Regions from separate parts of the Massilia orientalis genome, predicted to be linked through region 1. Evidence: predicted binding sites of a transcription regulator. Region 1 holds the regulator's gene; the other holds the start of a gene.
What was found. The regulator NrdR, encoded in region 1, represses ribonucleotide reductase genes. The targets are predictions, from matches to a motif close to CACNANATNTNGTG.
Positions count from the first base shown of each region.

Region 2: a site for NrdR is predicted at 2,413-2,426, ahead of QPK29_RS24705 (ribonucleoside-diphosphate reductase subunit alpha). Genes of this name have one in related genera too.

Region 1 covers NZ_JASNRB020000008.1:24,356-39,456, forward strand. Annotated here, with positions in the region: gene QPK29_RS13995 (SDR family NAD(P)-dependent oxidoreductase) at 1-509, opposite strand, end outside; ZMP/ZTP riboswitch at 652-785, shown strand; gene glyA (serine hydroxymethyltransferase) at 887-2,134, shown strand; gene nrdR (transcriptional regulator NrdR) at 2,177-2,635, shown strand; gene pilV (type IV pilus modification protein PilV) at 2,751-3,308, shown strand; gene QPK29_RS14015 (PilW family protein) at 3,305-4,204, shown strand; gene QPK29_RS14020 (pilus assembly PilX family protein) at 4,201-4,956, shown strand; gene QPK29_RS14025 (type IV pilin protein) at 4,865-5,389, shown strand; gene QPK29_RS14030 (GspH/FimT family pseudopilin) at 5,377-5,964, shown strand; gene ribD (bifunctional diaminohydroxyphosphoribosylaminopyrimidine deaminase/5-amino-6-(5-phosphoribosylamino)uracil reductase RibD) at 6,080-7,198, shown strand; gene QPK29_RS14040 (riboflavin synthase) at 7,230-7,859, shown strand; gene QPK29_RS14045 (S9 family peptidase) at 7,952-9,922, shown strand; gene QPK29_RS14050 (M16 family metallopeptidase) at 9,923-12,799, opposite strand; gene ribBA (bifunctional 3,4-dihydroxy-2-butanone-4-phosphate synthase/GTP cyclohydrolase II) at 13,049-14,164, shown strand; gene ribH (6,7-dimethyl-8-ribityllumazine synthase) at 14,213-14,692, shown strand; gene nusB (transcription antitermination factor NusB) at 14,706-15,101, shown strand, end outside.
Region 2 covers NZ_JASNRB020000018.1:986-16,086, forward strand. Annotated here, with positions in the region: gene QPK29_RS24705 (ribonucleoside-diphosphate reductase subunit alpha) at 1-2,206, opposite strand, end outside; gene QPK29_RS24710 (sigma-54-dependent transcriptional regulator) at 2,657-4,090, opposite strand; gene QPK29_RS24715 (two-component system sensor histidine kinase NtrB) at 4,108-5,799, opposite strand; gene QPK29_RS24720 (PP0621 family protein) at 5,808-6,101, opposite strand; gene QPK29_RS24725 (cytochrome C assembly family protein) at 6,098-6,901, opposite strand; gene QPK29_RS24730 (ABC transporter ATP-binding protein) at 7,079-7,873, opposite strand; gene QPK29_RS24735 (ABC transporter permease) at 7,876-8,709, opposite strand; gene QPK29_RS24740 (ABC transporter substrate-binding protein) at 8,733-9,707, opposite strand; gene ffh (signal recognition particle protein) at 10,082-11,449, shown strand; gene QPK29_RS24750 (SWIB/MDM2 domain-containing protein) at 11,684-12,100, shown strand; gene QPK29_RS24755 (LysR substrate-binding domain-containing protein) at 12,181-13,074, shown strand; gene QPK29_RS24760 (lytic transglycosylase domain-containing protein) at 13,086-13,736, opposite strand; gene QPK29_RS24765 (proline--tRNA ligase) at 13,736-15,101, opposite strand, start outside.

The DNA of each region.
Region 1 (15,101 bases):
ACGCCGGTGCCGGCGAGGTCGGCGCGCAGGTTCAGCGTGAACTGCTCGACGAACGCCTTGGTGGCGCCGTACACGTTCCCGCCCGGATACGGGGTGCGGCCGGCCACGGAGCCGATGTTGATGACCAGGCCATTGCCGCGCTCGACCATCGCGGGCAGCAGGGCGTGCGTCATCGTGACGAGGCCCTTGATGTTCGTGGCGATCATCGTTTCCCAGTCTTCCAGCGGCACCTCGTACGCCGGCTTCGTGTTCAGGGCCAGGCCGGCATTGTTGATCAGGACGTCGATCTGGCGCCAGGATTGCGGCAGCATCGACAGCGCTTCCTCGATCGAATTCTTGTCGGTGACGTCCATCGCGATCGGCAGGGCGGATTCGCCCAGTTCCTTGGCCAACGCATCCAGACGGTCCTTGCGACGCGCCGCCAGCACCACCTGGTGGCCGTTCTTGACGAAAGTGCGCGCCATGGCGGCGCCGAAGCCGGCCGATGCGCCGGTGATGAAAACGATCATTTTGGTTTTTGCCTGGCAGGTTGTAACCGTGAGATTGTAGCTGAAATGACCACGCGGGGCAGCGCCGGAGGCCGGGTTGACAGGTCGGCATCGGTTTCCTTGCCTGGCAGCCGCACAATCCCGTACAATCCGGGGTTCCATTTACATCTCACGTGACTGGCGAAAACCGTGCGCTGCCGTCCGATCAGGAGCGATCGGCCTGCCGGCGCGTGGCGAAGGTGGGCACCCACCGGGGAACGTGAGATTTCAAACTTGCCGTTCGCCTGGGCAGCCACCGACTGGTACGCGTTGGTATCGCGGCTGCCCCGCATGTGTTTCGGCTCCCGCCTGTTCAGCGCTGACCGTTGCCTGGTTCTCTTATCGATTGGAGTTTTTTCATGTTTGCAAAAGATCACACGCTCGCCAAGGTTGACCCGGAACTGTTTGATGCCATCCAGAAGGAAAACAAGCGCCAGCAGGACCACATCGAGCTGATCGCATCCGAGAACTACACGTCGCCGGCCGTGATGCAGGCCCAGGGCTCGCAACTGACCAACAAGTACGCCGAAGGCTATCCGGGCAAGCGCTACTACGGCGGCTGCGAATACGTCGACGTCGCCGAGCAGCTGGCGATCGACCGCGTGAAGGAACTGTTCGGCGCCGAAGCCGCGAACGTCCAGCCGAACTCGGGTTCGCAGGCGAACCAGGGCGTGTTCTTCGCGATGCTGAAGCCGGGCGACACCATCATGGGCATGTCGCTGGCCGAAGGCGGCCACCTGACCCACGGCATGGCGCTGAACATGTCGGGCAAGTGGTTCAACGTCATCTCCTACGGCCTGACCGAGCAGGAAGACATCGACTACGAGCAGATGGAACGCCTGGCGCGCGAGCACAAGCCGAAGCTGATCATCGCCGGCGCCTCCGCCTTCGCCCTGCGTATCGACTTCGAGCGCTTCGCCCGCGTGGCGAAGGAAGTCGGCGCCTACTTCATGGTCGACATGGCCCACTACGCCGGCCTGATCGCCGCCGGCGAATACCCGAACCCGGTCCCGCACGCCGACTTCGTCACGTCGACGACGCACAAGTCGCTGCGCGGCCCGCGCGGCGGCATCATCCTGATGAAGGCCGAGCACGAGAAGGCCATCAACTCCGCGATCTTCCCGGGCATCCAGGGTGGTCCGCTGATGCACGTGATCGCCGGTAAAGCGGTCGCCTTCAAGGAAGCGCTGTCGCCGGAATTCAAGGCCTACCAGCAGCAGGTCGTCAAGAACGCCAAGGCGCTGGCCGAGACGCTGATCTCGCGCGGCCTGCGCATCGTCTCGGGCCGTACCGAGTCGCACGTGATGCTCGTCGACCTGCGTTCGAAAGGCCTGACCGGCAAGGAAGCGGAAGCCATCCTGGGCCAGGCGCACATGACCTGCAACAAGAACGGCATCCCGAACGACCCGCAGAAGCCGTTCGTGACGTCGGGCATCCGCCTGGGCAGCCCGGCCTTCACGACCCGCGGCTTCAAGGAAGAAGACGCCGTCAAGGTCGGCCACCTGATCGCCGACGTGCTGGACAACCCGCACGACGCCGCGACCATCGAGCGCGTCAAGGCGGAAGTCAAGCAACTGACCGACAAGTACCCGGTCTACGAAGCGTAAAGCGATAGGGAGGGCGCCCTTGCGGCGCCCTCTACGAGCCCCATGAAATGTCCGTTCTGTCAGCATGAAGACACCCAGGTCCTCGATACCCGCGTATCCGAGGAAGGTGACGCCATCCGCCGCCGGCGCCGCTGCGTCGCGTGCGACAAGCGGTTCACCACGTACGAACGGATCGAGCTCTCGATGCCGTTCATCGTCAAGAAGAACGGCAGCCGTACCGAATACGAATCCTCCAAGCTGCGCGGCAGCCTGATGCTCGCGCTGCGCAAGCGTCCCGTGGCGGCCGAAGCCATCGACCGCGCCGTCGCCTCCATCGAAGAAAAACTTCTTACCAGCGGCCGGCGCGAGGTCGACACGGGCCATGTCGGCGAGCTGGTGATGCAGGAACTCAAGCGTCTCGACAAGATCGCCTACATCCGCTTCGCCTCCGTCTACAAGAACTTCGAAGACCTGGCCGAGTTCCAGGAAGCCATCGCCGAAGTGGGCCAGCCGCGCAAATAAGCGCGTCACTTTTCCCGGTTTTTAGTTCCCTCCTCACGGTTGAGTCGCCACACGGCTTGCCGGAGCTCGACTGTTACCTTGTCAGCTCTGTTCAACGCAATGCTGGAGGTCGTCGATGCGGTCGCTGTCGGGTTCGCCACTGAGCGTGCGCGCGGGGTTTACACTGGTCGAAGTGCTCGTCGCCCTGTTCGTCGTCGCGCTCGGCATCGCCGGCGCGGCCGCGCTGCAGACGCTGGCCGTGCGCTCTGCGCGCGACGCGGCCCGCCTGTCCGACGGCACCCGCCTGGCGCGCTCGCTGGCCGAGCGCATGCGCACCAATCCCGGTGCGCTGGCGCAGTCCGACAACCCCTATCTCCACCTCGATTATGACGCCAACGCCGGTGGTGCGCCGGCCGCACCGGCGCTGTGCTATGCGGACACGGATTGCGACGCGGACGACCTGGCGCGCTTCGACGTGTTCGAAGTGGCCGAGACCGTGGCGGCCGGTTTCCCCGGGGGACGCATCCGCGTGTGCCGCGATGCGGGCCGGCCCGATGCCGCCGGCGTACTGCCCTGGACCTGCGACGGGGAAGACGGCGCGCCCGTTGTCGTCAAGCTCGGCTGGCGCGCGCAAGGCGACAGCGAGACCGGTGCCCCAAAGCTGATGATGCCGCTGGCGGGAGCGGCGCCATGAACGCGTGGATCCATCAGCGTGGCCTGACGCTGGTCGAACTGATGGTGGCGCTGACGATCGGCCTCGGCATCGTGCTGATGGCCGGACGCCTGCTCGTGCTCGCGAACGGCGCATACGCGGCCCAGGCCGAGTCGGGCGGCGTGGAGGACGGCGGACGCTTCGCCATCGACCTCATCGGCCGCGCCATACGCCAGGCCGGCGCCGCCGATCCCGACATGCTGGCCGACCCCGCCGCGGACAATGCCCCGGCACGCCTCGCGGGACTGGATGCGCGCACCTTGTCCCGTGCCGCGGCCGCCATCGACGATCCGCTGCCGGCCGCCGTCAACGGCAGCGACGTGCTGGCGGTCCGCTTTCCCGGCGACGCCAGCGCCGTCGATTGCGCCGGCTTCCCGGTCGCGGCGGGCGAGGAGGGCTGGAGCATCTTCTACGTGGCGCGCAACGGTGAAGGCGAGGCCGAGCTGCACTGCAAATACCGCGGCGCCGCGCACTGGAGCGCGGACGCGGTGGTCGGCGGCGTGGACGGCTTCCAGGTGCTGTACGGCGTCGATACTGACGACCCGCCGGACGGCACGCCCAACCTCTATGTGAACGCGACGGGGATCGACGCGCTCGATGCCGGCTTCGCCGCCCTGCCTCCGGCCGAGTTCAACCGGCGGACGCACTGGAAACGCGTCGTCGGCGTACGCGTGGGCCTGCTGCTGCACGGCAGCCGTCCCACGCGTGGCGAACCCGGTAGCGCGCGCTACGACCTGCTGGGTGCCGGATATGCGTCCGCGGCGGGGTTTGACGACCCCGGCAGCTCGCTCGACGAAGCGCGTATGACGCCGGACCTGCGCCGGCGCGAGCGGCGGCTGTTCACGTTCACGGCCGCGGTGCCGGCGCCGCCATCATGAGGACGTTCGCACGCGAACGCGGACTGGCCCTCGTCTGCGCGCTGACCTTGATGCTGGCGACGATGGTGATCGGCGTGGCCGTCGCGCGCGGGGCGTTCGTCCTGCTGGCGTCCGCGCGCAACGAGCGCGACCGCGACGTTGCGCAGGCGGCGGCCGAGGCGGCCCTGCGCGACGCCGAGCACGACGTCGCCGGCGCGGCGGGCGTGCCGGCGGAGCGCACCGCGCACTTCGGTCCGGTGGGCGGCGACGCGTTCGCGGAGGACTGCGGCCGCGGTGCGGACGACGTCGGGCTGTGCCGCGAGCGGTCGCCGCCGGCATGGCAGGCGCTCGACCTGGCGGACGCCGGCAACCCGGCGCTCGTGCCCTATGGCCGGTTCACGAGCGCCGTGCTGGCGGTCGGCCGTGGGGGCTTGACCGCGCGGCTGCCGGCCTACGTCATCGAAAGGATCGCGCCGGCGGGGGCGGTGGCGCAACAGGGCAGCTTTTATCGCGTCACGGCCATCGGCTTCGGGATGCGGACGTCGACGCGGGTCGTATTGCAGTCGCTGGTCCGGCTGCCGCCGCCGGCGAGCGGCGCCGGAGGCGATCACGGACATGGAAACGACGATGATGAAGGACATGACAATGGCAACGAGGACGCACGCGGCGGCGGCAACGGCGATCGGCCGCCGGAACGCCGGCTTCCGGCCGGCCGTATCGGCTGGCGCGAGATCGCGAACTGGGACGAGCTGCACGCCCGTACCCGGCCATGATGCGGGATTCACGCTCGTCGAATTGATGATCGTCCTGACTATCCTCTGCATCCTCGGCGCGCTCGCGTACCCGTCCTACGCCGGCTACACCGTGCGCGTCAGGCGCGTCGAGGGCCAGGTGGCGCTGATCGACGCCATGCAGCGCCAGGAGCGCTACCGCCTCCAGCATCAGACGTATGTCGAGTTCTCGGCGAGCGAGCCCGGCGCGGACGGCTTCGCGTGGTGGTCGGGCTCCAGCGCGTCCGCCAGCGCCTACGAGCTCGACGCGCATGCCTGTCCCGGCCGCGAGATCGGGGACTGCGTCGAGATCCGCGCCCGTCCCGGCACGGCCCGCGTCGACATGCGCTTCCGCGATCCCGATTGCGGCGCGCTGACGCTCGACAGTACCGGGCACCAGGGCGCGGAACACCCGGAGGCGCGATGTTGGCCGTGACATCCATTCCCAGGCGCGCCCGGCGGCCGGCCGGGGTGACGCTGCCCGAACTGTGCATCGTGCTCGCCGTGTCCGCGATCGTGCTGGCCATCGCCGTGCCCGACCTGCGCGACCTCGTGCGGACGCAGCAGCTGAAGGCCGCCACCGGCGACCTGTTCGCGGCCATCGACCTCGCGCGGGCGCAGGCGCTCGCGCGCGGGCGGCACGTCAAGGTGGTGCCGCGCGATCCGCTCGGGGCCGACTGGCGCCAGGGCTGGCAAGTGCTCAGTGACCCCGACCGAGACCGCGACGGTGGTGGCCAGCCGGGGGAGGGCGAGCTGATCGCGGAGCACGGGCCGCTGGCGCCGGGCATTGCCATCGACTTCGCTTTCACGAATGTCGCACGGCCGTACTATATCGCCTACAATGGCGCGGGACGCAGTTGCGCCGACGGTAACAGCGCGGCGGCGCGCTGGGGAACGGTGTCGCTGTTTCATGGCGGGCACATCCGCCGTATTAAAATCAACATGCTGGGCCGGGCGCGCGTGTGCGATCCGGCGCGCGATGCGGGTTGCGACGGCGCACCGGCGCCATGACAATTAGGCGGCGGTGAACCGTCAAGCGGCGAGTCGCCGCCAGCGTGAACCTTCAAGCGGCGGGACGCCGCCAGTGCGAACCTGGCAACACAACGTAGCGAGACCGGAAACGAGAGTGCAGATACAGAGCGATACCGACGGCATGGCGCTGGCCCTGGAATGGGCGGCGAAGGGTATGTACATCACCGCGCCCAACCCGCGCATCGGCTGCGTGATCGTGCGCGACGGCACCGTCATCGGCGCGGGCCACACGCAGGCCGCGGGCCAGGCCCATGCCGAGATCCAGGCGCTGCGCGATGCGCAGGCGCGCGGCAACGACGTGCGCGGCGCCACCGCCTACGTGACGCTGGAGCCGTGCAGCCATTACGGCCGCACGCCGCCGTGCTCGAACGCGCTGATCCAGGCGGGCGTCGGCCGCGTCGTGGCGGCGATGGTCGATCCGAATCCGCTCGTCGCCGGCCGCGGCCTCGCGCAGCTGGAAGCGGCCGGGATCGAGGTCAGCGCGGGCCTGCTGGCCGAACCGGCCCATGAATTGAACATCGGCTTCTTCACGCGCATGCGCCACGGGCGGCCGTGGGTGCGCCTGAAGACGGCGGCCAGCCTGGACGGCGTCACGGCGCTGGACAACGGCGAGAGCCAGTGGATCACGAGCCCCCAGGCGCGCGCGGACGGCCACGCGTGGCGCGCGCGCGCGAGCGCGATCCTGACCGGCATCGGCACGATCAAGGTCGACAACCCGCAGCTGACGGTGCGCGGCATCGACACGCCGCTGCAGCCGCGCCGCGTGATCGTCGACAGCCGCCTCGACATCGACCTCGACGCGTGCATCCTCCAGGGCGAGCCGTGCTGGATCGTGGCCGCCGTGCCGGACGCGGACAAGGAAGCGGCGCTGCAGGCGCTGGGACACGAGATCCTCATGTTGCCGAATGCGTCCGGCAAGGTCGACCTGCCCGCGCTGATGCGCGAGCTGGGGCGGCGCGAGATCAACGAGCTGCACGTCGAGGCCGGTTCCAAGCTGAACGCCTCGCTCGTGCGCGAGGGCTGCGTGGACGAGCTGCTCGTCTACCTCGCGCCCAGCCTCGTCGGCCCGGGACAGGGGATGTTCGCGCTGCCGCCGCTCGCGCACCTCGCCGACAAGCTGCCGCTGCATTTCCACGGCGTGGCCCAGGTCGGGCCGGACCTGCGCATCCTGGCGCGTTTCAAGCGGGACGAGGATCCGAAGCGCCACGCGTAATACCGATACTGTCAAAACAAAGGAAGAGATCATGTTCACCGGAATCGTCGCTGCCGTCGGCAGCATCAAATCGGTTACCCCGCTGGCGGACGGCGCGGATGCCGGCGTGCGCCTGGACATCGACGCGGGCGGCCTGCCGCTTGCCGACGTCGCGCTGGGCGACTCGATCGCCATCAACGGCGCCTGCATGACCGTCGTCGAAAAGACGGACAGCGCCTTCGCGGTCGACGTCTCGCGCGAGAGCCTCAATCGCACGGTGGGCCTCGACCAGCCGGGCGAAGTGAACCTGGAAAAGGCGCTGACCCTGGCCGAGCGCCTGGGCGGCCACCTCGTCTCGGGCCATGTCGACGGCCTCGGCGACGTGCACAGCTTCGAGCAGGTGGGCGAGTCGTGGAAGCTCGTCGTCGACGCGCCTCGCGACCTGGGCAAGTACCTGGCCTATAAAGGTTCCGTCGTCGTGAACGGCGTGTCGCTGACCGTCAACAGCGTCGAGGACATCGACGCCGCCGGCAGCCAGTGCTGCCGCTTCTCGATCAACCTGATCCCGCACACGATCGCCGTTACGACGCTGAAGCACCTGCGCGCCGGCAAGAAGGTCAATCTCGAGATCGACCTCATCGCGCGCTACGTGGAGCGCATGCTCAGCGCCGCCAAGGCCTGAGCGAATGGCGTAGACTGCCTGCTGGCCTGCGTGCCAGCGTAGCCGGCCTGCCCGTCTTTACGTTGGCATCGCAACGATAACAAGGACGAGACATGACCCGGGACCTTTCCCTCGATCGCAAGACCGTCGCGCGCGGCGCGGCATTGACCGTGCTGCTGGCGGCGGCCGCGTTGGCACATGCCGATCCAGCCGGCATGCGCACCTACCGAACGCTCGCGATGACGGCAAACGGCGAGCGCATCGCGGCGGTGGAAGCGGTGGAGGGTGAACCGAAGACGGGGCCGCGCATCGTCGTGCGCGACACGGCCACCGGCCGGATCGCGTCGACGTGGCAGAAATCCGATTGCGCGCCATGCCGCCTGGAGTCCCTCGCGTGGTCGCCGGACCAGAAGACATTGGCCGCCATCGTCGCCGATCCGAGGGCCGGCACCGCCAGCGTCGTGCTGGTGCGCGACGGCCGCGTGACGACGCTGGCCACGATCGGGGGCGTCGCCGGCACGGTGCGCTGGTCACCGGACGGCCGCCAGGTCGCCTTCCTCGCGACGGTCGGCGCGAAGAAGCTCACGGGTGCCGTCGAGGCGGGGGCGCGCCAGGTCGGCGAGATCGGCCTCGCGCAGGAAGAGGACGAGCAGCGCATCGCGATCGTGCCCGCGGCAGGCGGGGACTACCGCCTCGTGTCGCCAGGCGATACCTTTATCTACGAATATGACTGGACGCCGGACGGCAAGGGCTTCGTCGTCACGAGCGCGCGGGGCAATGGCGACAACAATTGGTGGATCGCAACGCTCGGCCACGTCGACGCGGCGAGCGGCCGCCTGCGCATCATCGCGGCGCCGAAGATGCAGATGAACATGCCCCACGTGTCGCCGGACGGTCGCACGGTCGCGTTCATCGGTGGCCTGATGAGCGACTTCGGCTCCGTCGGCGGCGACGTGTACACGGTGCCGCTGGAAGGCGGGGAACCGGTCGACGTCACGCCGGATTACAAAGGCACGTTCAACGGCATCACGTGGCGCGGCAAGGAGTTGCTCGCGTCCGTGCTGGCCGGCAGCGACGCCGGCATCGCCGCGATCGATCCCGTGGCGCGCAGCGCGCGCATGCTGTGGCAGGCGCCCGTGGGCGTCTCGGCGGGACGCGACGGGCGGGTCGTGTTCAGCGCGGACGGCCGCGTGGCCGCGTCGGTGACGGAAGACTTCGAGCACGCGCCGCGCATCGTCGCCGGACGCCTGCCGGAACTGGTGCCCATCACCCGCGACAACGACGGGTTCCTGCCGCAGGTCGCCGCGCGCAGCATCGGCTGGACCAACGACGGGTTCAACGTGCAGGGCTGGCTGCTGGGCCCGCGCAGCGTCGAGGCGGGCCGCACCTACCCGATGATCGTGCAGGTGCATGGCGGCCCGGCGGCGGCGGCGTCGCCGCGCTACGTGGCGGCCGGCGACAACGGCAACCCGCTCGCGCGCGACCTCGTGAAGGAAGGGTATTTCGTCTTCATGCCGAACCCGCGCGGCAGCTATGGCCAGGGCGCGGCGTTTACGCGCGCGAACCGGCGCGACTTCGGCGGCGGCGACTGGCGCGACATCCTGGCCGGCGTCGACGCGGTCATCGCGCGCGCGCCCATCGACGGCAACCGCCTCGGGCTGATGGGGCATTCCTACGGCGGCTTCATGACGATGTGGGGCGTCACGCACAGCCAGCGCTTCAAGGCCGCGGTGGCCGGCGCCGGCATCGCCAACTGGATCAGCTACTACGGCCAGAACGGCATCGACCAGTGGATGGTGCCGTACTTCGGCGCGACGATGTACGACGATCCCGCCGTCTACCGCGCCGCGTCGCCGATCGAATCGATCAAGGTGGCGCGCACGCCGACCTTCGTCTACGTGGGCGAGCGCGACGTCGAGTGCCCGCCGGCGCAATCGTTCGAGTTCTGGCACGGCCTGAAGGCGATGGGCGTGCCGACCACCTTGCTCGTGGTTGACGGCGAGGGACACGCGTTCCGCAAGCCGGAGAACCAGCGCGACCTGCGGGCGCGCGAGATCGCGTGGTTCAACAAGTACTTGAAGTAATCAGGATTCGCCGGGTTTCTTTCCGGTGTCATTCCGTGCCTGGGCCGCGGCGGCCTTGGCCTCCGGATTCAGCACCACCTGCACGTAGTTCTCCTTGTTCAGGTAGCGCTGCGCCGCCCGCTTGACGTCGTCCACGGTGAGGTTCTGGATGTCCTTGTCGAACGTGAGGATGGTGCCCGGATCGGTGCCTTCCGTCAGCGACGTCTGCAGGGCGGCCAGCCAGTACGCGTTTTCCTGCAGCGACTTGCGGTAGGTCTGCAGCCAGTTCGTCTTGACCTTGTCCAGGTCTTCCTGCGTCGGACCATCCTTGCGCATGTGATCGATCTCCGCGAACGTTGCCTCCAGCACCTTGTCGACGTTGTCCGGGCCCGTCGGCAACTGGACGCCGATCGTATAGTGGCTGTACGGGATGCGCGTCATCGAGGCTTCCATGCCGCCGCCATAGATCAGGCCCAGCTTTTCGCGCAGGATGTCGATGATGCGGATGTTCATCACTTCCGTCAGCGCGGACAGGCGCAGTTCTTCCAGTTCCGTCACCTCGCTCGGGCCCGTGAACGTCAGCGACACGTTGCTGCGGTCTTCCGAGCCGCTCTTGATTTCGCGCTTGACGACGCCCGTCACGGGACGGATGCCGAGGTCGCGGAAGGCGGTCGGGATGTCCGGCGTGGGCAGGCTGCCGAGGTAGGTCGCGATCAGCGGCTTGATGGCGGCCACGTCGAAACTGCCCACGAAGATGAACGTCAGGTCCTTGGCGCTGGAAAAGCGTTGGCGGTAGATGGCGATCGCGCGGTCGAGGTCGATCTTGCCGATGTCTTCGGGACGCAGGGCGCGCGGGGCACGCGGATTATTGTTGTAGAGCGTGGCCAGCACGGTGTCGCCGAACAGGGCGCCCGGCTGCGACAGGCGATTGCGCGCCAGTTCCATCTGCTTGCCGATGAACGATTTGTACAGGTCTTCGTCGCGGCGCACGCCGGCGAACTTCAGCCACACCATCTGCAGCATCGTCTCGACGTCGGTGGCGCCCGCCGTGCCCGCGACGACGTCGGTGTTGTTGCCCAGGCCCGCGCTCACGGAGGCGGCCTTGCCGGCCAGGATCTTGCGCATGTCCAGCGGCGAGAAATCCTTCAGGCCCATCGCGGCGACGATCGTGTCGGCGTAGCGGGCGTTGAACATGTCCTTGTCGTCGAACAGGCTCTGGCCGCCGAACCGCGCGGCGCTCATCAGGACCTGGTCGTTGCGGAACGTCGTCGGCTTGAGGATCACCTTGACGCCGTTCGACAGCGTCAGCCGCGTGAGGCCGAGGCTCCCATCGCGGCTTTCCTCGACGATCTTGCCGGGCGCGGGCGGCTGGTCCATCAGGTGCGCGGCGACGGCCTTTTCGTCGTGCGCCTTCACGTCGCGCTTCTCGGCCTTCGTGACGGCGGCCAGCAATTGCGCGCCGGTGGGAATCGGGGCGTCGCCTTCCGTCTTGGTCGACCCCGTGTAGATCACGAGCTTGCCGGAGTCGGCCGGGATGGTCCTGGCGGCGTAGGCATTGATCTCCGCGAGCGTGATCCCGGGTGCCAGTTCCTTCACGTAGCGGTACTCCGCATCGATGCCGGGAATCGATTCGCCTTCGAGGAAGTTACGCATCAGTTCGGCGGCGTGGACGGCGGAATCCGTCTTGTCGCGCTCGTTCCAGGCGCGCTCGTAGGTGCGCATCATCGTCTTCTTCATGCGATCGAGTTCGCTCGCCGTGAAGCCGAAGCGGCGGGCCCGCTCGTTTTCCTGCACGAGCGCGTCGATGGCGACGGTGGCGCCGTTCATGCCCAGCGCGGCCATCGCGTTGTACGAGCGGTAGCGCGGCGTCAGGCGCGACAGGGCGCTGCTCGCGCCGATGAACGGCGGGGAGGGCAGCGCCGACAATTCCTGCAGGCGCTGGTTCAGCATGCCCGCGAACAGCGCTTCGACCAGTTGCTCGCGGTAGCCGCGCAGGGTGGCGCGCTCATGGAACGGTTGCAGCGGGTAGCGGATCAGGATCGACGCCGGGCCCGCTTCCTTGTCGGTGACGACGAGCGCCTCGTTGTCCGTGCGTGCCGGGATCTTCGCGTAGTCGCGCGGACGCGCGTGAGCGGGATTCTTCAGGCCGGCGAAATGACGGCGGATCAATTTCTCGGCCTGGGCGGGATCGATGTCGCCCACGGCGACGACCGCCATCAGGTCGGGGCGGTACCAGTCCTTGTAGAAGCGGCGCAGCGTGTCCGGCTTGAAGGTGCGGATGACGTCTTCCTGGCCGATCGGCAGGCGGTCGGCATAGCGCGAGCCGTTGTAGATCTTCGGCATCAGGACCTTCTGCATGCGGTCGCCGGCGCCCTTGCCGAGGCGGGCTTCCTCGAGGACGATGTCGCGTTCCTTGTCGATGTCGGCGTCCGTCAGCGTGAGGCCGTGGGCCCAGTCTTCCAGTACGAGGAAGGCCTTGTCGAGGTCGTCCTTGCGGTCGGACGGCACGGGCAGGATGTAGACGGTTTCGTCGAACGAGGTGTAGGCGTTCAGGTCGGCGCCGAACTTCACGCCGATCGACTGCAGGTACGAGACGAGCTCGTGCTTCTTGAAATGGCGCGAGCCGTTGAAGGCCATGTGCTCGGTGAAGTGGGCCAGGCCCTGCTGGTCCTCGTCCTCGAGGATCGAGCCGGCCTTGACGACGAGGCGCAGTTCCAGCTTGTGCTCGGGCATGCGGTTGCGCTGGATATAGTAGGTCAGGCCATTGTCGAGCTTGCCGACCTTGACCTGGGCCCCGATCGGCAGCGGATCGTCGAGCTTGAGGGACGCGCCCGGCGCCACGCCCTGCACGAGCAGGGCGGCGACGAGAAAAGTGATGCGGGCGATACGGATGAGCATGCGACGACGTCCTCGGCACGGAAAAAAATCATTCTACCTTGCCCGGCTTAGGCCACACTTGTAAATGAGCATGATGTAATGCAGGCCGAACAAAGCGGGTCGTTGTCATTATGCAACGAAACAATGCCACGACAGTGGTAGCGGGACTCTAGAGTGCGCGGCCCCCGACGGGGATACGGCCGAGGACTGGCAAATCCTTTAAAATAGCGGATTTCCGCACCAGCCGGTCCGTACTCTCGAGGAATCCACATGCCCATCTCCACCACCCAGGAAATCGTTGACGAACTGCGCGCCGGGCGCATGGTCATTTTGGTCGACGAGGAAGACCGCGAGAACGAGGGCGACCTGGTGCTCGCCGCCGAACACGTCACGCCGGAGGCGATCAATTTCATGATCCGCCATGCGCGCGGCCTCGTCTGCCTGACCCTGTCCGAGGAGATTTGCGACCGCCTCGAACTGCCGATGATGACGACCCGCAACGGCACGTCGTTCGGCACCAACTTCACCGTCTCGATCGAGGCGGCGGAAGGCGTCACGACGGGCATCTCCGCGGCGGACCGCGCCCGCACCATCCAGGTGGCGGTGGCGAAGGATGCGAGGCCGGAAGACCTCGTCCAGCCGGGCCACATCTTCCCGCTGCGTGCCGTCAAGGGCGGCGTGCTGATGCGCGCCGGCCATACGGAGGCGGGCTGTGACCTCACGGAAATGGCGGGCCTGACCCCGGCGTCCGTCATCTGCGAGATCATCAAGGAAGACGGCACGATGGCACGCCTGCCGGACCTGCTGGAATTCGCGCAGGAGCACAACCTCAAGATCGGCACCATCGCCGACCTGATCCATTACCGCAGCCAGAACGAGACCCTCGTCGAGCGCGTGGCGGAGCGTTCGCTGGCCACCGTGCACGGCGAGTTCAAGCTGGTGGCCTTCCGCGACAAGCCGAGCGGCTCGGCGCACCTGGCGCTCGTCCACGGCGACCCGCAGGAGGACCGCGAGACGCTCGTGCGCGTGCACCAGCCGGTGTCGATCCTCGACCTGCTGGACAGCGCCTCGACGTCGCACTCGTGGAATCTCGCCGCCGCGATGCAGGCCGTGAAGCAGGCGGAGGCGGGCGTCATCGTCCTGCTCGACTGCGCCGAAACGGCCGACGAATTGTTCGCCCAGTTCCAGGACAAGCCGACGCGCCCGGTCGGCCGCGCGGCCAACCTGGACCTGCGCACCTACGGTATCGGCGCGCAGATCCTGCGCCAGCTCGGCGTGCGCAAGATGAAGCTGCTGGCCAACCCGCGCAAGATGCCGTCGATGGCCGGTTTCGACCTCGAAGTCACCGGCTACCTGGCCAAGCCCGGATGCGACGTCTCGGCATAACGCGGTACCATTGAACTATTAATCAACGAAAGAACAAGAGGCATAGCCATGACGGTAGGAACTTTTGAAAGCAATCTGGCAGGTGAAGGCCTGCGCATCGGTATCGTGCAGGCACGTTTCAATGCCGATGTCGGCCATGGCCTGCTGTCGGCCTGCCTGGCAGAACTGAAGCACCTGGGCGTGGCCGACGAGGACATCCTGCACGTGACCGTGCCGGGCGCGCTGGAAATCCCGCTGGCCCTGCAAAAGATGGCCGAGACGCAGCAATTCGACTCGCTGATCGCGCTGGGCGCCGTCATCCGCGGTGAAACCTACCATTTCGAGCTCGTGTCGAACGAGTCGGGCGCCGGCATCACCCGCATCGGCCTGGATTACGGCATGCCGATCGCCAACGCCGTGCTGACGACGGAAAACGACGAGCAGGCGGAAGCCCGCATGGCCGAGAAGGGCACCGATGCGGCACGCGTTGCGGTCGAGATGGCCAACCTGCTGCTGGGCCTCGAAGAACTGCAGGCCGAAGAAGAGTAAATCGAGTACAACCATGACTGACAAGACATCGCACGCCAATCCCAACAAGAACCGCACGCCGCGCCACCGCGCGCGCGAGTTCGCACTGCAGGGGCTGTATCAATGGCTGCTGAACAATGAACCGGCCTCCACGGTCGTCACCAACATCCGCACCGCGCACGGCTTCGACAAGGCCGACGGCGAATACTTCACGGAGCTGCTGAACGGCGCGATCGCCCAGTCGGTCGAGCTGCGCGAAGTGATTGCGCCGACCGTCGACCGCCCGATCGCGGAAGTGTCGCCGATCGAGCACGCCGTGCTGCTGCTCGGCGCGTACGAGCTGAAGAACCAGATCGAGATCCCGTACCGCGTCGTGATCAACGAAGCCGTGGAACTGGCCAAGTCGTTCGGCGGTATCGACGGCCACAAG
Region 2 (15,101 bases), on a different contig from region 1:
GCTCGAGGTAGCCGCCGCGTTCTTCGGCCAGCAGCTTGATCGAGTCCTGCGGCAGGATGCCGCGGTCCCACAGCGAACCTTCGTACGACTGGTACCGGCCGCGTTCCTCGGCCAGCTCGGTCGACGCCAGGTAGGCGTAGTAGCAGACGGCTTCCATCGAGCGGTCGGCGAATTCCACGGCTTTATCCGACGCGAACGGCACGCGCATCATGTGCAGGCAGTCCTGGAAGCCCATGATGCCCAGGCCGACCGGACGGTGGCGCAGGTTCGAGTTCTTCGCCTTGTCGACGGCGTAGTAGTTGATGTCGATGACGTTGTCGAGCATGCGCATCGCGGTGCGGATGGTCTTCTGCAGCTTGACCACGTCCAGCCCGTCGCCCTTCATGTGGGCCGGCAGGTTCACGGAACCCAGGTTGCAGACGGCGATTTCGTCTTCGTTCGTGTTCAGCGTGATCTCGGTGCACAGGTTCGACGAGTGCACGACACCGACGTGCTGCTGCGGCGAACGAATGTTGCACGGATCCTTGAACGTGATCCACGGGTGGCCCGTTTCGAACAGCATCGACAGCATCTTGCGCCACAGGTCGAGCGCCTGGATCTTCTTGTGCACGGTCATCTCGCCGCGGGCCGCCTTTTCCTCGTACTTCAGGTAGGCTTCCTCGAACGCCTTGCCGACCTTGTCGTGCAGGTCCGGGGCTTCCGACGGCGAGAACAGGGTCCATTCGCCCTTTTCCATCACGCGCTTCATGAACAGGTCCGGAATCCAGTTCGCGGTGTTCATGTCGTGCGTGCGGCGGCGGTCGTCGCCCGTGTTCTTGCGCAGGTCGAGGAATTCCTCGATGTCCAGGTGCCACGTTTCCAGGTAGGCGCAAACGGCGCCCTTGCGCTTGCCGCCCTGGTTGACGGCGACGGCGGTGTCGTTGGCGACCTTCAGGAACGGCACGACGCCCTGCGACTTGCCGTTCGTGCCCTTGATGCGCGAGCCGAGCGCACGCACCGGCGTCCAGTCGTTGCCCAGGCCACCGGCGAATTTCGACAGCAGCGCGTTTTCCTTGATGGCGTCGTAGATGCCTTCCAGGTCGTCGGCGACGGTGGTCAGGTAGCACGACGACAGCTGCGAGCGGCGGGTGCCCGAGTTGAACAGCGTCGGGGTCGAGCTCATGAAGTCGAACGTCGACAGCAGGTTGTAGAACTCGACGGCGCGCGCTTCGCGGTTCTCTTCACGCAGGGCCAGGCCCATCGCGACGCGCATGTAGAACGCCTGCGGCATCTCGATGCGGGTCTCGCGGATGTGCAGGAAGTAGCGGTCGTACAGGGTCTGCAGGCCGATGTAGCCGAATTGCAGGTCGCGGTCGGCGACGATGGCCTTGGCCAGCTTCTGCAGATCGAACTTGCCCAGTTCCTCGTCCAGCAGCTCGGCGGCTATGCCCTTGGCGATGTATTGCGGGAAGTAGGTGACGTATTCGGCGGCGGCGCCGGCTTGCGGCACCTCCTTGCCGAAGATCTCCTTGCGGATCGAGTGCAGCAGGATGCGCGCGGTGACCTGGCTGTAGGCCGGATCCTTTTCCATCAGCGCGCGCGCGGCCAGCACGGCCGACTTGTGCAGTTCCTCGACGGGCACGCCGTCGTACAGGTTCTTGACCGTCTCGGCCAGGATGGCGTCGGCGTCGACGTGCTTTTCCAGGCCGGCGCAGGCGGCGTCGATCAGGGACGACACTTCGTTCATGTCCAGCAGGCGGCGCGCGCCGCCGTCGACCACGTGGATCTGCGGGGCGGCGATTTGCGTCGTGCCGGCGGCTTCCTTGGCGGCGCGGCGCTCTTCCATGCGCTTGGCGCGGTACAGCACGTATTCGCGCGCGACGTCATGTTCGCCCGAGCGCATCAGGGACAGTTCCACCTGGTCCTGCACATCCTCGATGTGGAAGGTACCGCCGTTCGGCTGGCGGCGCACGAGCGCCGCGACCACGTTGTTCGTCAGTTGCGCGACCAGCTCGCGGATGCGTGCCGACTCGCGGCCCTGCTCGCCATTGACGGCCAGGAACGCCTTGGTCATCGCGACGGCGATCTTGCTCGGCGCGAACGGCACCACGGCGCCGTTACGGCGGATGATGCGGTAGTCGCTGCCCGCGACCAGTTCGTCCGCGCTCTTGCCGGCCGTCGTAGCTGCCGCGACGGTGTTGATGGAAATGTCCGAAGATGTTTGCATTGAGCCTCCCAGCATTGGCGTCACAGACTGCCACCGCCTTTACGAATTAGGTAGATATGGACCCCTCGGAGTGAATCCAGGGAACGCTGCCAACTCATCAAAATTGGCAACTCGATAACTTTCTGCCGATAAAAAATAGGAGCGGCAATATTGAGAAAAAAAGCGTCGCGCTCCTACTCAGCCTGTTCGGCATTAAGGCCGTTGACCACTAGATGTAGTAGACAACGGCCTTACAGACCTAATTGTAGTCGATGTCCGCGATTTTTATGAGCTCTGTGAGTAAGATTTTTTTCTTGACATCGATCAGTGCCGATACTTGAAGCCTCCACGGCGAAGTAAGCACTAACATTGAATTTGTAGCGCGAATTCGTGTGCTTATTAATCGTGCAAAATCGGCCTGTTTGGCGTTGCTGCGTTGGCGAAAAGACCACGCGCTTCACAGTCCCTGACTCAGGGCTCGGGCGCGTGGATATCCAGTTTCTGCATCTGGTAGCGCAGCTGCCGGACGCTGATGCCGAGCAGGCTCGCCGCCTGCGTGCGGTTGAACTGGGTCTGGTTCAGCGCGCGCAGGATGATGTCGCGCTCGACCTGGCTCAGGTAGTCCGGCAGGTTGCTCGGCAGCGCGCCGTACGCGAGCGGCGGCGGTGGCGCGGCCTGCTCCAGCGCCGCTGTCGGCGCCGGTGCCGCGCTCACCGGCGTCTGCGGCGGCTGCGGCACGACGGCCGCATCGCCCAGCTTCGCCCCTTTCAGCAGCAGGTCGCCCACTTCGATCACGCCGTCGTCGGCAAACGCGAGCGCGCGTTCCAGCACGTTTTCCAGCTCGCGCACATTGCCCGGGAACGCATAGCCGCGCAGCGCGTCCAGCACGCCGGGCCCCAGTCGCGCCCCGCCCGGCCCGGCCAGGCGCGCGAGGATGGCGTCCACCAGCAGCGGCAAATCGTCCAGCCGTTCGCGCAGCGGCGGCAACGTGAGCTCGATAACGTTCAGGCGATAGAACAGGTCCTGGCGGAAGCTGCCGTTTTCCACGCATCTGGCGAGATCCTTGTGCGTGGCGCTGATGATGCGCACGTCGACCGGTTCCTCGACCGTCGCGCCGATCTTGCGCACGCGCCGCTCCTGGATCGCGCGCAGCAGTTTGACCTGCATCGCGAGCGGCAGGTCCGCCACCTCGTCGAGCATCAGCGTGCCGCCGTTGGCGGCCTGGAAGAAGCCGTCGCGCTCGTCGTTCGCGCCCGTGAACGCGCCCTTGCGATAGCCGAAGAACTCGGCCTCCATCAGCGCCTCGGGGATCGCGCCGCAGTTCACGGCGACGAACGGCTTGCCGGCGCGCGCGCTCTGGGCGTGGATCGCGCGCGCGGCCAGTTCCTTGCCGCTGCCGGATTCGCCGTTGATCGCGATCGGCGCCTGCGAGCGGGCCAGCCGCGCGATCTGCGTGCGCAGCGCCTGCATCGCGGGCGATTGGCCAACCAGGCGCGACGTGTCTCCGGCCTGGCTGGCGGCCGGCGCCGCCGCGGGGTCGGACAGTTTCAAGGCCGCGCGCACCATGGCGCGCAAATCGTCCAGCACGACGGGCTTCGACACGTAGTCGAACGCCCCGGCTTTCAGCGCGACGACGGCATTCTCGGCGCTGCCATACGCGGTGATCACGGCGATGGGCGTGCTCTTATGATGGGCAGCGACTTCGCGCACCAGTTCCAGCCCGAGTCCGTCGGGCAGGCGCATGTCGGTCAGCACCAGCGCATAGGGCTTCTGCCCCAGCAGCGCACGCGCCTCGCGGACGGTCGCGGCGCTGTCGACGTCGAGCCCCATCTTGAGCAGGGTGATCTCGAGCAGCTCGCGCAGGTCGGGTTCGTCGTCGACCACCAGGATGCGGGGTGAGCTCATGCCTTCTTTCCGTGACATTAGATAGTTGCACCGAACGTGATCACGAAGCGGCCGCTGGCCTCACCCGTGCCGCCGGTGCCCGCGCCGGGCCGCACGTCCTCGGTGCGGTATTCGTAGTCGAGCATCGCGCCGTTGTTCAGGCACAGCTCGCGCGCCAGGTACAGGCCGAGGCCCGTGCCCTTGCTCGACGTCGTGTAGAACGGTTCGAACAAATGCGCCCGCACTTCCGGCGTAATGCCCGGACCGTCGTCCTGCACGTGCAATTCCATGCGGCCCGTCGCGTCGAGCACGGGGACCACGCGGATGCTGGCCGGCTTGCCGCTCGCGTAGCGGATCGCGTTGCCGAGCAGGTTCACGAGCACTTCGCGCAGGTGCAGGCCGTCGAAACGCACGGACCGGCCGCCCGCATCGCCTACCCACACTATATCACCGGCCATGCCGTGCATTTCCGTGAACTCGGCGCGCAGCTCGGGCAGGAAGTCGTCCAGCGCGACCGGCGTGCCGTTCGGCTGCACCTTGCGCGACAGTTTCAGGATGTCCTCGACCATGCGGTTCACGCGCGCCACGTTGTCGTTCACGATGCGCAGCAGGCGCGTTTCCGCCGGACCGTGCAGGTCTTCCGCGAGCAGCGACGTCGCGTGGCCGATTGCCGACAGGGGATTCCGCACCTCGTGCGCGATACTGGCCGTCAGGCGTCCCATCGATGCGAGCTTGAGTTGCTGCGCCTGGTTTTCGATGGCGCTCACGTCCTGCAGGAAGACGAGGCTGCGTTCGGCCGTGCCCTGCGGCGTGTCCACGCGCGCGAAGCGCAACTTCAGGTGCACCGGCTGGTCGAGGCGGCCGCACACCGGGCCGTCCGTCTCGTGCCAGCGCTTGACGGTGACGAAGCCGCCGGTCGCCGCCGCCGGCGCGTCCATGCAGCGGCCGACCCAGTCCGTGAAGCGCTGCGCCACGGGTTCCAGCGCCGCCAGGTCGGTCAATCGAAACGTGTTGCCGTCCTCGCCCGGCTGCGTCTCCAGCCCGAGCATGCGGCGCGCCGCCGGATTGCCGCCGAAGACGGTGCCATCGCGCCCCAGCACGAGGATGCCGTCGTCCACGTCGTCGACGACGATGCGGTAGATCGCCTGCTGGATGCGCAGGTCGGCGCCGTGCCGCGCGGCCAGCTCTTCCTGCTTGATGAGGCGCGCGGCCAGGCGGTTCACCACCAGCACCACCGCGAAGAATGCAGCGCCGGTGAGCCCGGCCTGGGTCAGCGGCGGGTCGTCCGCGCGCATGAAGATCCCCCAGGTACTCTCGCCCAGCACGAACAGCGTGGCCAGCGCGGCCGAGAACAGGGCCAGCACCAGCGGCGCGAGGATCGCGGCGCCCGCCAGCGGGAACAGGTACAGCAGCGCGAGGCCGCTGCGCATGCCGCCGGCGGCGAGGTACAGCAGCGAGATCGCGACGATGTCGACGAGGACCTGGGCCGACAACTGCCACAGGAAGCGCCGCCGCCAGCGCTGGGCGACGACCGCGAACATCAGCGCGGCCAGCACGTAGGCGATGCACGTCTCGGCATACGCGGTGCCGTCGACGCGGCCGCGCCGCACGTCGATCGACAGGTACAGCAGCAGCACGAACGCGATCACGATGCGCGTGACCGTGAGCGTTTGCAGGGAGCGCCAGAACGTCGAGCGCGACTCGGCGGAAAGGGAAAGCCGGCTCGCCATGCGGCGGCTTACCGGGCCTGCTGGTGCGCCTCGCGCGCGTGCGCCGTGCCGCAATAGTCGCGGCCATCGGCCCGCACGGCTTCCGACGCCGGGAAATAGATGCCGCAATGGGCGCAGCACAGCATCGTCTCGGATTGGTCCTCGACGCGGCTCCAGGCCTTCGTGTCCCCGCCGGCGGACGCCGGTGCCGGCCCGGTGCCGGTGGCCGGGCCTTGTGCGCGCGTCATCGCGGCGCGCAGTTTGCTGCGGATGGCGGCCACCACGAGGATGACGAGCGCAATCCAGAAAAGCAGTCGCGTCATACGAACCCCCGGTGCAGAACGACTTCGAAAACGAACCGGCTGCCGACGTAAGCCAGCGCCAGCGTGGCGAATCCCGCCAGCGTGAAGCGCAGCGCGGTCTTGCCGCGCCAGCCGCGCCAGCGGCGTCCGGCCAGCAGCGCGGCGAACAGCACCCACGACAGCAGCGCGAAAAAGTTCTTGTGGTCCCAGCGCAGCGCGCGGCCGAACAGCTGTTCGGAGAACACGATGCCCGACAGGACGGTCAAACTGAGCAGGACGAAACCGATGCCGATCATGCGGAACAGCAGCCGCTCCATCGTCAGCAGCGCCGGCAGCTGGTCGAGCGCGCCGGTAAACCAGCCCTTCTTCGCGCTCTTCGTGTGCAGACGCGCCTCCTGCAGCGCCATCAGCACGGCGTGGAAGGCGGCGATCGTGAGCGTGCTGTACGCCGACACGGCGACCGCGACGTGCCAGCCGAACGCGGGCGACTGGTCCTGCACGGGCATCAGGTTGCCGGGGAATAGCGGCGGCAGGATCGCCGCGACGGCCGCGCACGGCATGACCATGCGGCGCATGCCGTCCAGCGCGAAATTGCGGTTCTCGATCCAGTAGGCGGCGACGGAAATCCACAGGGCCGCCGACAGCATGAATGCGAAGCCGACACGCAGCGTGCCATTCGACACGATGTCCGGCCACAGCGCGGCACCGTGCACGGCCCAGGCGACGGCGGTCACGGCCGAAATGGCCGAGCCCTGCCGCGACGGCAGCAGGGCACATACCGCGTACAGGATTGCCGCGGCGATGAATAGGGTGAGTTGCATACGCGCGAGTCTACACCATCCGGAATGGGCGAGGTTAGGTTGTCAGAAGAGTAAGCGGCACGTCATTCCCGCGAAGGCGGGAATCCATGCTGAGTTACCGGAGTCGCGCCCGCTTCGCGATCACCAAGATTTCCGAGGCTCAGTATGGGTTCCCGCTTCCGCGGGAACGACGGCTGTTCAATCCACGGCCGCGGCCTTGATTTCCGCGTCGTGATGCCGCTGCTGCTCCTCCATCACCATCAGCCCCAGTTCGCGCTTGAGCGCATTGAACTCGGGCGCCGCCGGATCGCGCAGGCGCGGCAGGTCGACCAGGATGTCGCGCTTGATCGTGCCAGGCCGGTACGTCATCACGACGATGCGGTCGGCGAGATAGATCGCTTCCTCGATGCTGTGCGTGACGAAGATGACGGTCTTCTTCAGTTCCGCCCACAGGCGCAGCAGCTCGTCCTGCAGGTTGCGCCGCGTGAGGGCGTCGAGCGCGCCGAACGGTTCGTCCATCAGCAGGATCGGCGAATCCAGCGCCAGCACGCGCGCGATCGCCACGCGCTGGCGCATGCCGCCGGACAGGTCCTTCGGATAGCGTTTGGCGAAATCCTCCAGCGACAGGAGTTTCAACAGCCCGCCCACGCGCGCCGCGATCTGCGCGCGCGCCATGCCCTTGATCTCCAGGCCGAAGCCGACGTTCTGCTCCACCGTCATCCACGGGAACAGCGCATATTCCTGGAATACCATGCCCCGCTCCGGCCCGGGCCCGGCGACCGGCACGCCGTCGGCCAGCACGCGGCCGGTCGTCGGCGGCGCGAAACCGGCGACGGCGTTCAGCAGGGTCGACTTGCCGCAGCCGGACGGTCCCAGCAGGCAGACGAACTGGCCGTGCGGGATCTCCAGCGAGATGTCCTGCAGCGCGACCATGCGCCGGCCGTCCCCGTCGAACACTTTACTGACATGGTCAATCACGATGTGTGCGGTCATGGTCAGTGCTCCAGGCCGCGGTGCCAGCGCAGCAGATGGTTGTTCAGTTTATTCATGCCGACGTCGATGGCGAGACCGAGCAGGCCGATCGTGATCATGCCGGCGATGATCTTGTCCGACCAGAAGTACTCGCGCGCCTCCGAGATGCGGAAACCGAGGCCGTTGTTCACGGCGATCATCTCGGCCACGATCACGACGATGAACGCCGTGCCGATGCCGATGCGCATGCCGGTCAGGATGTACGGCACGGCCGCCGGCAGGATCACGCGCAGGAACAGCGTCGTCCCGCTCGCGCCCAGGTTGCGCGCCGCGCGCAAATAAATGCCGTCGACCTGGCGCACGCCCGCGATGGTGTTCATCAGCACGGGAAAGAAGGCGCCCAGCGCGATCAGGAAGAAGGCCGGCGGGTTCCCGAGGCCGAACCACAGCATCGACATCGGGATGTAGGCGATCGGCGGAATCGGGCGCAGCAGCTGGAACAACGGATTCAGCCAGGCATGCGCGATGCGGCTCGCGCCCATGGCGAGGCCGATCGGCAGCGCCAGCGCGGCGCCGACGAGGAAGCCGACGATCACGCGGTACATGCTGCCGATGGCGTCGGTGATCAATTCGCCGGAGACCATCCACGCCAGCCGCCCGCCGCCGTTGGCCTCGTGCCAGGCCGGGTAGTCCTGCAGCGGCAGCAGGTACGCGATCCACTTGTGCCAGACCTGCAGCGGGGACGGCAGGACGTGCTCGTTGACCCATCCCATGCTCGCCACCCACTGCCAGATCGCGATCGCGACGATCGGCACGACCAGGCCGATCGCGATGTCCTGCCACCTGCGTTTCAGCATCTCCGCTCCTTGCGTGGTTTCGTTTACTTGATGTTCAGGCTCTTCTTCGCCTCATCCAGCAAATCGGTCTTGACCCAGTCCTTCGCCACCGGCGGCTTGGCCATCCGGCCGACGCCCGTCTTGAACATGATGTCGGCCGTGGTCTGGATGTGCTCCGGCGTGATGTCGTAGGTATAGGGCGAATTGCTGATCGCGTCGTCGAAATCGTCCTTCGTGATCTGGCCCTTGAACACGACTTCGCGCACGTATTTCTCGGCCAGCGCGCGGTCGCGGATGAAGGCGCTCGTGGCCATGACGAAGCAGCGCATGAATTTCTCCGCCACGGGGCGCTTCGTGTTGTAGAACTTTTCCGTCATGACCATCGTCCGCACCGGTTCGCCGATCGGCGTGTCGTACGGTTTCAGGACCTCGACGCCGAAGCCCTTGTTGATCGCCTGCGACGACTGGGGTTCGGACTGCATCATGGCGTCGATGTTCTTGCCCAGCAGCGCCTGGTTGAGGTCGGCGTATGCCAGGTAGACGATCTGCACGTCCTTGCCGGGCGCCGGGTCGGCACTGAGGCCGGCCTTTTGCAACTCGGCCATCAGGAGCACTTCCTGGATGCCGCCGCGCGTCACGCCCACCTTCTTGCCCTTCAGGTCCTTCACGGCCTTGACGTTGGCATCCGCGCGCGCGACGAGCCGGGCGCCGCCCTTCGCGAAGCCGGCCACGACGTAGATCGGCGCACCGCCGGCGCGGCCCGAGATCGCGGCCTCGGACGCCGTCGTGCCGACGTCGAGTTCACCCGCGATGATGGCCTGCATCACGTCCAGGCCCTTCGCGAAGATGCGCTCCTCGACCTTGATCCCGCACTTGGGCGCGATCTCCTTGATGTATGACACCGCGCCGTAGTGCGCGAACTTGAGGTTGCCGAGGCGGACCACGTCCTGCGCCTGGGCGCCGCTCGCGGCCAGCAGCGCGGCGATGGCGAGGGTCTTGCCGAACACGTGTGCTTTCATTGCCTGTCTCTCCGATTGGGGTAGAACTTTTATTGGAATGAACTGCGTGACGCCTCTGGAACATAAACTCGAAGCAATACATTGTCAAACCGTCCAATCAGGTTTTACCAAGAATCAAATCGAATCGTTGACTATGCCGCTTGCGAATGGCTGAATTCGGGTCTTGACGGGGAAAAACCCGCCCCGACATGCGGTAAAATGGCGTGTTGCGCGCCCGCCGCTTATATATATCAGGGAACCTCGAAAAACCGTCGCGAGCGGCAGCAATGTCGTTCGAGAAGCGCAGCTGTACGAGCAGTACAGCGAGCATCGCAGGACGACAGTGCAACGCGCAGTAGGTTTTTCGACGTTCCCATCAGTACAAAAGGTAGAACATGCTGGATAACCTGACACAACGCCTTGCCAAGGTCGTCAAGACGATGCGTGGCGAGGCCCGCCTCACCGAGGCCAACACCGCCGAGATGCTGCGCGAAGTGCGCCTGGCCCTGCTCGAGGCCGACGTCGCGCTGCCGGCCGTGCGCGAATTCATCGCCAAAGTGAAGGAAAAGGCCCTGGGCGAGGAAGTCATCGGCTCCCTGTCGCCGGGCCAGGCCCTCGTCGGCGTCGTGCAGAAGGAACTGGGCGCGCTGATGGGCGCCGACCTCGGTCCGGACGCGTCGCAGCTGTCGTTCGCGCAGCAGCCGCCGGCCGTGATCCTGATGGCCGGCCTGCAGGGTGTCGGTAAAACGACCACCACCGGCAAGCTCGCCAAGTACCTCAAGGAAGAAAAGAAGAAAAAGGTCCTGACCGTCTCCGCCGACGTCTACCGCCCCGCCGCGATCGCGCAGCTGGAATCGGTGACGAAGCAGGTCGGCGCCGACTTCTTCCCGTCCACCGCCAGCGACAAGCCGGTCGACATCGCGAAGAACGCGATCGACTGGGCGAAGAAGCACTATCACGACGTCGTCATCATCGACACGGCCGGCCGCCTGGCCATCGACGAGGCGATGATGCAGGAGATCGCCGCCGTGCACGCGGCCGCGAATCCGATCGAGACGCTGTTCGTCGTCGACGCCATGGTCGGCCAGGACGCGATCAACACCGCGAAAGCCTTCAACGACGCGCTGCCGCTGACCGGCGTGATCCTGACGAAACTCGACGGCGACTCGCGCGGCGGCGCGGCGCTGTCCGTGCGCCACGTGACGGGCAAGCCGATCAAGTTCGCGGGCGTGTCGGAAAAGCTGGACGGGCTGGAAGCGTTCGATCCGGCCCGCATGGCCAACCGCGTGCTGGGCATGGGCGACATCCTCGCGCTGGTCGAGGAAGCGCGCAAGGGCGTGGACATGAAGGCCGCGGCCGACATGGCCAACAAGATCAAGTCGGGCGGCAAGTTCGACATGAACGACTTCCGCGCCCAGCTCGCGCAAATGAAGAAGATGGGCGGCATGGCCGGCCTGCTCGACAAGCTGCCGGCCCAGTTCCAGCAGGCCGCAAACGGCGCCAACATGGACCAGGCCGAGAAACAGGTGCGCCGCATGTGCGGCATCATCGATTCGATGACGCCGGCGGAACGCGCCAAGCCGGAACTGATCAAGGCCAACCGCAAGCGCCGCATCGCGGCCGGCGCCGGCGTGCAGGTGCAGGAAGTGAACCGCATGCTGACCCAGTACGATCAGATGAACACGATGATGAAGAAGCTCAAGGGCGGCGGCCTGATGAAGATGATGCGCGGGATGAAGGGCATGATGCCTGGTATGCGCTGATCCTTGATCCGCCCCAACGACGCCGTGCGCGACCACCGTCCCGCACGGCTTTTTTGTGCTTGGGAGGCCTGTTTTTTCGCTCTAGGGAGGTCCGGGTAACACAACGGGCTGTTTTAGGGCTTGTAAGAGTGAAAAAATTTCGAAAAAGACTTGCACGAACACTAAAACCCTACCAATATAAGCCGGGTGCGCTCAAGCGCAAATTTCCATGTGTTCCGTTTAGGAGGCTCGAAGATGGCAACAGCCAAAAAAACCACCGCAGCGCCCGCGAAGAAAGGCTCGGCTTCGCCAGTGGCGAAGCCGAGCGCCAAGCCGGCGGCGGCCGCTAAAAAGGCAGCAGCTCCTGCCAAAGCAGCAGCACCGAAAGCAACCGCAGCAGCAAAGAAGCCTGCCGCGGCACGCAAGCCCAACGCCGCTTTCATGAAAGAGATGACCCCGTCCGCAACGCTGGCCGCCGTCGTCGGCGCGAAACCGCTGCCGCGCACGGAAGTGACCAAGAAAGTCTGGGACTACATCAAGGCGCAAAACCTGCAGGACGCGGCCAACCGCCGCATGATCAACGCCGACGACAAGCTGAAAGCCGTCTTCGGTGGCAAGGCGCAGGTGTCGATGTTCGAAATGACCAAGCTGATCTCGGATCACCTCAAATAAGAACATCTGGCTGGCTGCCCCATGGCCCCATGCGAAAAGCCCCGGCGAGCCGGGGCTTTTTGCTTTACATGACCTCCGACATGAGATTCGACCTGGTCGACCTGCAGCTGTTCCTGCACGTGCTGGATGCCGGCAGCATCACGGCCGGCAGCCGGCGCGCGCACCTGGCGCTGGCGTCCGCGAGCGAACGCATCCAGCACATGGAAGAGACGCTGGGCGTACCCCTGCTCGTGCGCGGCCGGCGCGGCGTGCAGCCGACGGCAGCGGGCCTCGCCCTGCAGCGCCACGCCCGCCTCGTGTTCCAGCAGCTGGCGCGCCTGCGCGCGGAACTGGGCGAGCATGCGGCGGGCCTCAAGGGCCAGGTGCGGCTGCTGTGCAATACGGCGGCGCTGTCGGAGTACCTGCCGGAGCGGCTGGCCGGCTTCATGGCGCGCCATCCGGACGTCGACATCGACCTCGAAGAACGCACCTCCAGCGACATCGCGCGCGCCGTGCGCGAAGGCGGCGCGGACCTCGGCATCGTGGCCGACACGGTCGACCTGTCCGGCCTGGAGACCTTCCCGTTCTGCACCGACCGCATCGTCGCGGTCGCGCAGCCGGCATTGGCGCGCACGCTCGTCACGCAGGAGGGACAAGCCGTGACGTTCGCGCGGCTCGTGGATTTCGACCACGTCACGCTGACGGGCGACAGCGCCCTGTTCCGCTATCTGACGCAGCTGGCCGAACGCGCGGGCCGCACCTTGCGCGCGCGGGTGCGCCTGCGCAGCTTCGACGCCGTGTGCCGGATGGTGGAGAGCGGGGTCGGGATCGGCCTGGTGTCCGAACCGGCCGCGCGGCGCTGTGCGCGCACGATGGACCTCGCCGTGCTGGAGCTGGCCGACGCGTGGGCGGTGCGCCAGCTGTCGCTGTGCATGCGCAGCTTCGAGGGCTTGCCACGCCACGCGCAGCAGCTGATCGAGGAGATTCGGGCGTAGGCTGAGAAAAATCAGCGGCTGGACACCATCACGTCCTGCTTGAACTCCCAGTTCTTCCACGCCGCCAGCACCGCATTCGGATACTCGGGCTTGCCGCGGCTGCCGTTGTAGCGGCCGAGGGCGAGATACAGATTGCCCCCTTCCATGTCGATGTACATGCGCAGGATCGAGCAGCCGTAGCGCAGATTCGTCTGCATGTCGAACAGCGCGCGGCGGTTCGAGTCGCCGATCACCTTCGTCCAGAACGGCATCACCTGCATGTAGCCGCGCGCGCCGACCATCGACACGGCGTACTTGCGGTACGCCGACTCGACCTGGATCAGGCCCAGCACGAGCCCCGGATCGAGGCCCGCGCGCGTCGCTTCGTACCACGCGATTTCGAGGAATTCCGTGCGCGTCTGATCGTCCGGCAGGCGGCGCTTGAGGCGCGCCGACATCGCGTCGAACCACTGCTGGTAACGGACGCGCGCGACCTCGTCGCGGAGGACCGGCTTGGGCGGCCGGCCGTCGCGAATGGCGTTTTCCAGTGCAAGTCGGACCGCGTCTCCCAACGCTTCCTCTTTCTGGTTGCCGGCCTGCGCCGCGCCGCTGCTCATCAGTGCAGCGGCGAGCAAGACCGGGCCGAGCCGGGCTGCTGCCCGGCTGATCAACCGTCGCGCCATCACTTGCCCAGCTTGCCCTTGATGAAGCCGAGCATGTCCGCGGCAGGAACGGCGGTCGCTTCAAGCTCGCGGCGGCCCTGGTATTCCAGGTTGCCTTCCTTGAGGCCACGCTCGCCGATCACGACACGGTGCGGCACGCCGACCAGTTCCCAGTCGGCGAACATGGCGCCCGGACGCAGGCCGCGGTCGTCGACGATGACGTCCACGCCGGCCGCCTGCAGCTCGGCATACAGGCGATCGGTCTCAAGCTTCACCAGATCGCTGCGGTCATAGCCCATCGGGCACAGCACCAGCTCGAACGGCGCGATGGCGTCCGGCCAGATGATGCCCTTGTCGTCGAAGTTCTGTTCGATGGCGGCGCCCAGGATGCGGGTCACGCCGATACCGTAGCAGCCCATCTGCATCGGGGCCGGCTGGCCTTTCTCGTCCAGGTAGACGCAATTCATCGCGGCGGAGTACGCGGTACCCAGCTGGAACACGTGGCCCACTTCGATGCCGCGCTCGATCGCGAGCTGGCCCTTGCCGTCCGGCGAGGCGTCGCCTTCGACCACGTTGCGCAGGTCGGCGACGACCGGCTCGGCCACGTCGCGGCCCCAGTTGGCGCCGGTCAGGTGGTAGTCGGCTTCGTTCGCGCCGCACACGAAATCGGCCATGTTGGCGACGGTGCGGTCGGCCACGATGTTGACCGGCTGCTTCGTACCGATGGGGCCGAGGTAGCCCGGCACGGTGCCGTAGGCTTCCTGGATCTCGGCTTCGCTGGCGAAGCGGAAGTCCTTCAGGCCCGGCACTTTCGTGACCTTGACTTCGTTCAGTTCATGGTCGCCGCGCAGCAGCAGCAGCCAGTTTTCCCTGACCTGCCTGCCGTCGACGTCCTTCTCGACCGTCAGCGCGATCGACTTGACGGTCTGGTCCAGGCCGATGCCGAGCAGCTTGGCCACGTCTTCGCACTTGGTGGTCTTCGGCGTGGAGACCTTCGTCAGCGGCTGCGTCGCGGCGCCGCGCTGGGCGATCAGCGGCAGCGCCTCGGCCGCTTCCATGTTGGCCGCGAAGTCCGAGTTCGGGCAGTAGACCAGCGCGTCCTCGCCGGTGCTGGCGATGACGTGGAATTCGTGCGAGCCCGTGCCGCCGATGGCGCCGTTGTCGGCCGCCACCGCGCGGAACTTCAGGCCGAAGCGGTTGAAGATGTTGACGTAGGCGTTGAACATCGTCTCGTAGGACTTCTGCATGCCTTCGACGTCGCGGTCGAAGGAATAGGCGTCCTTCATCGTGAACTCGCGGCCGCGCATCAGGCCGAAGCGGGGACGGCGCTCGTCGCGGAACTTGGTCTGGATGTGATAAAAATTCAACGGCAGCTGGCGGTACGAC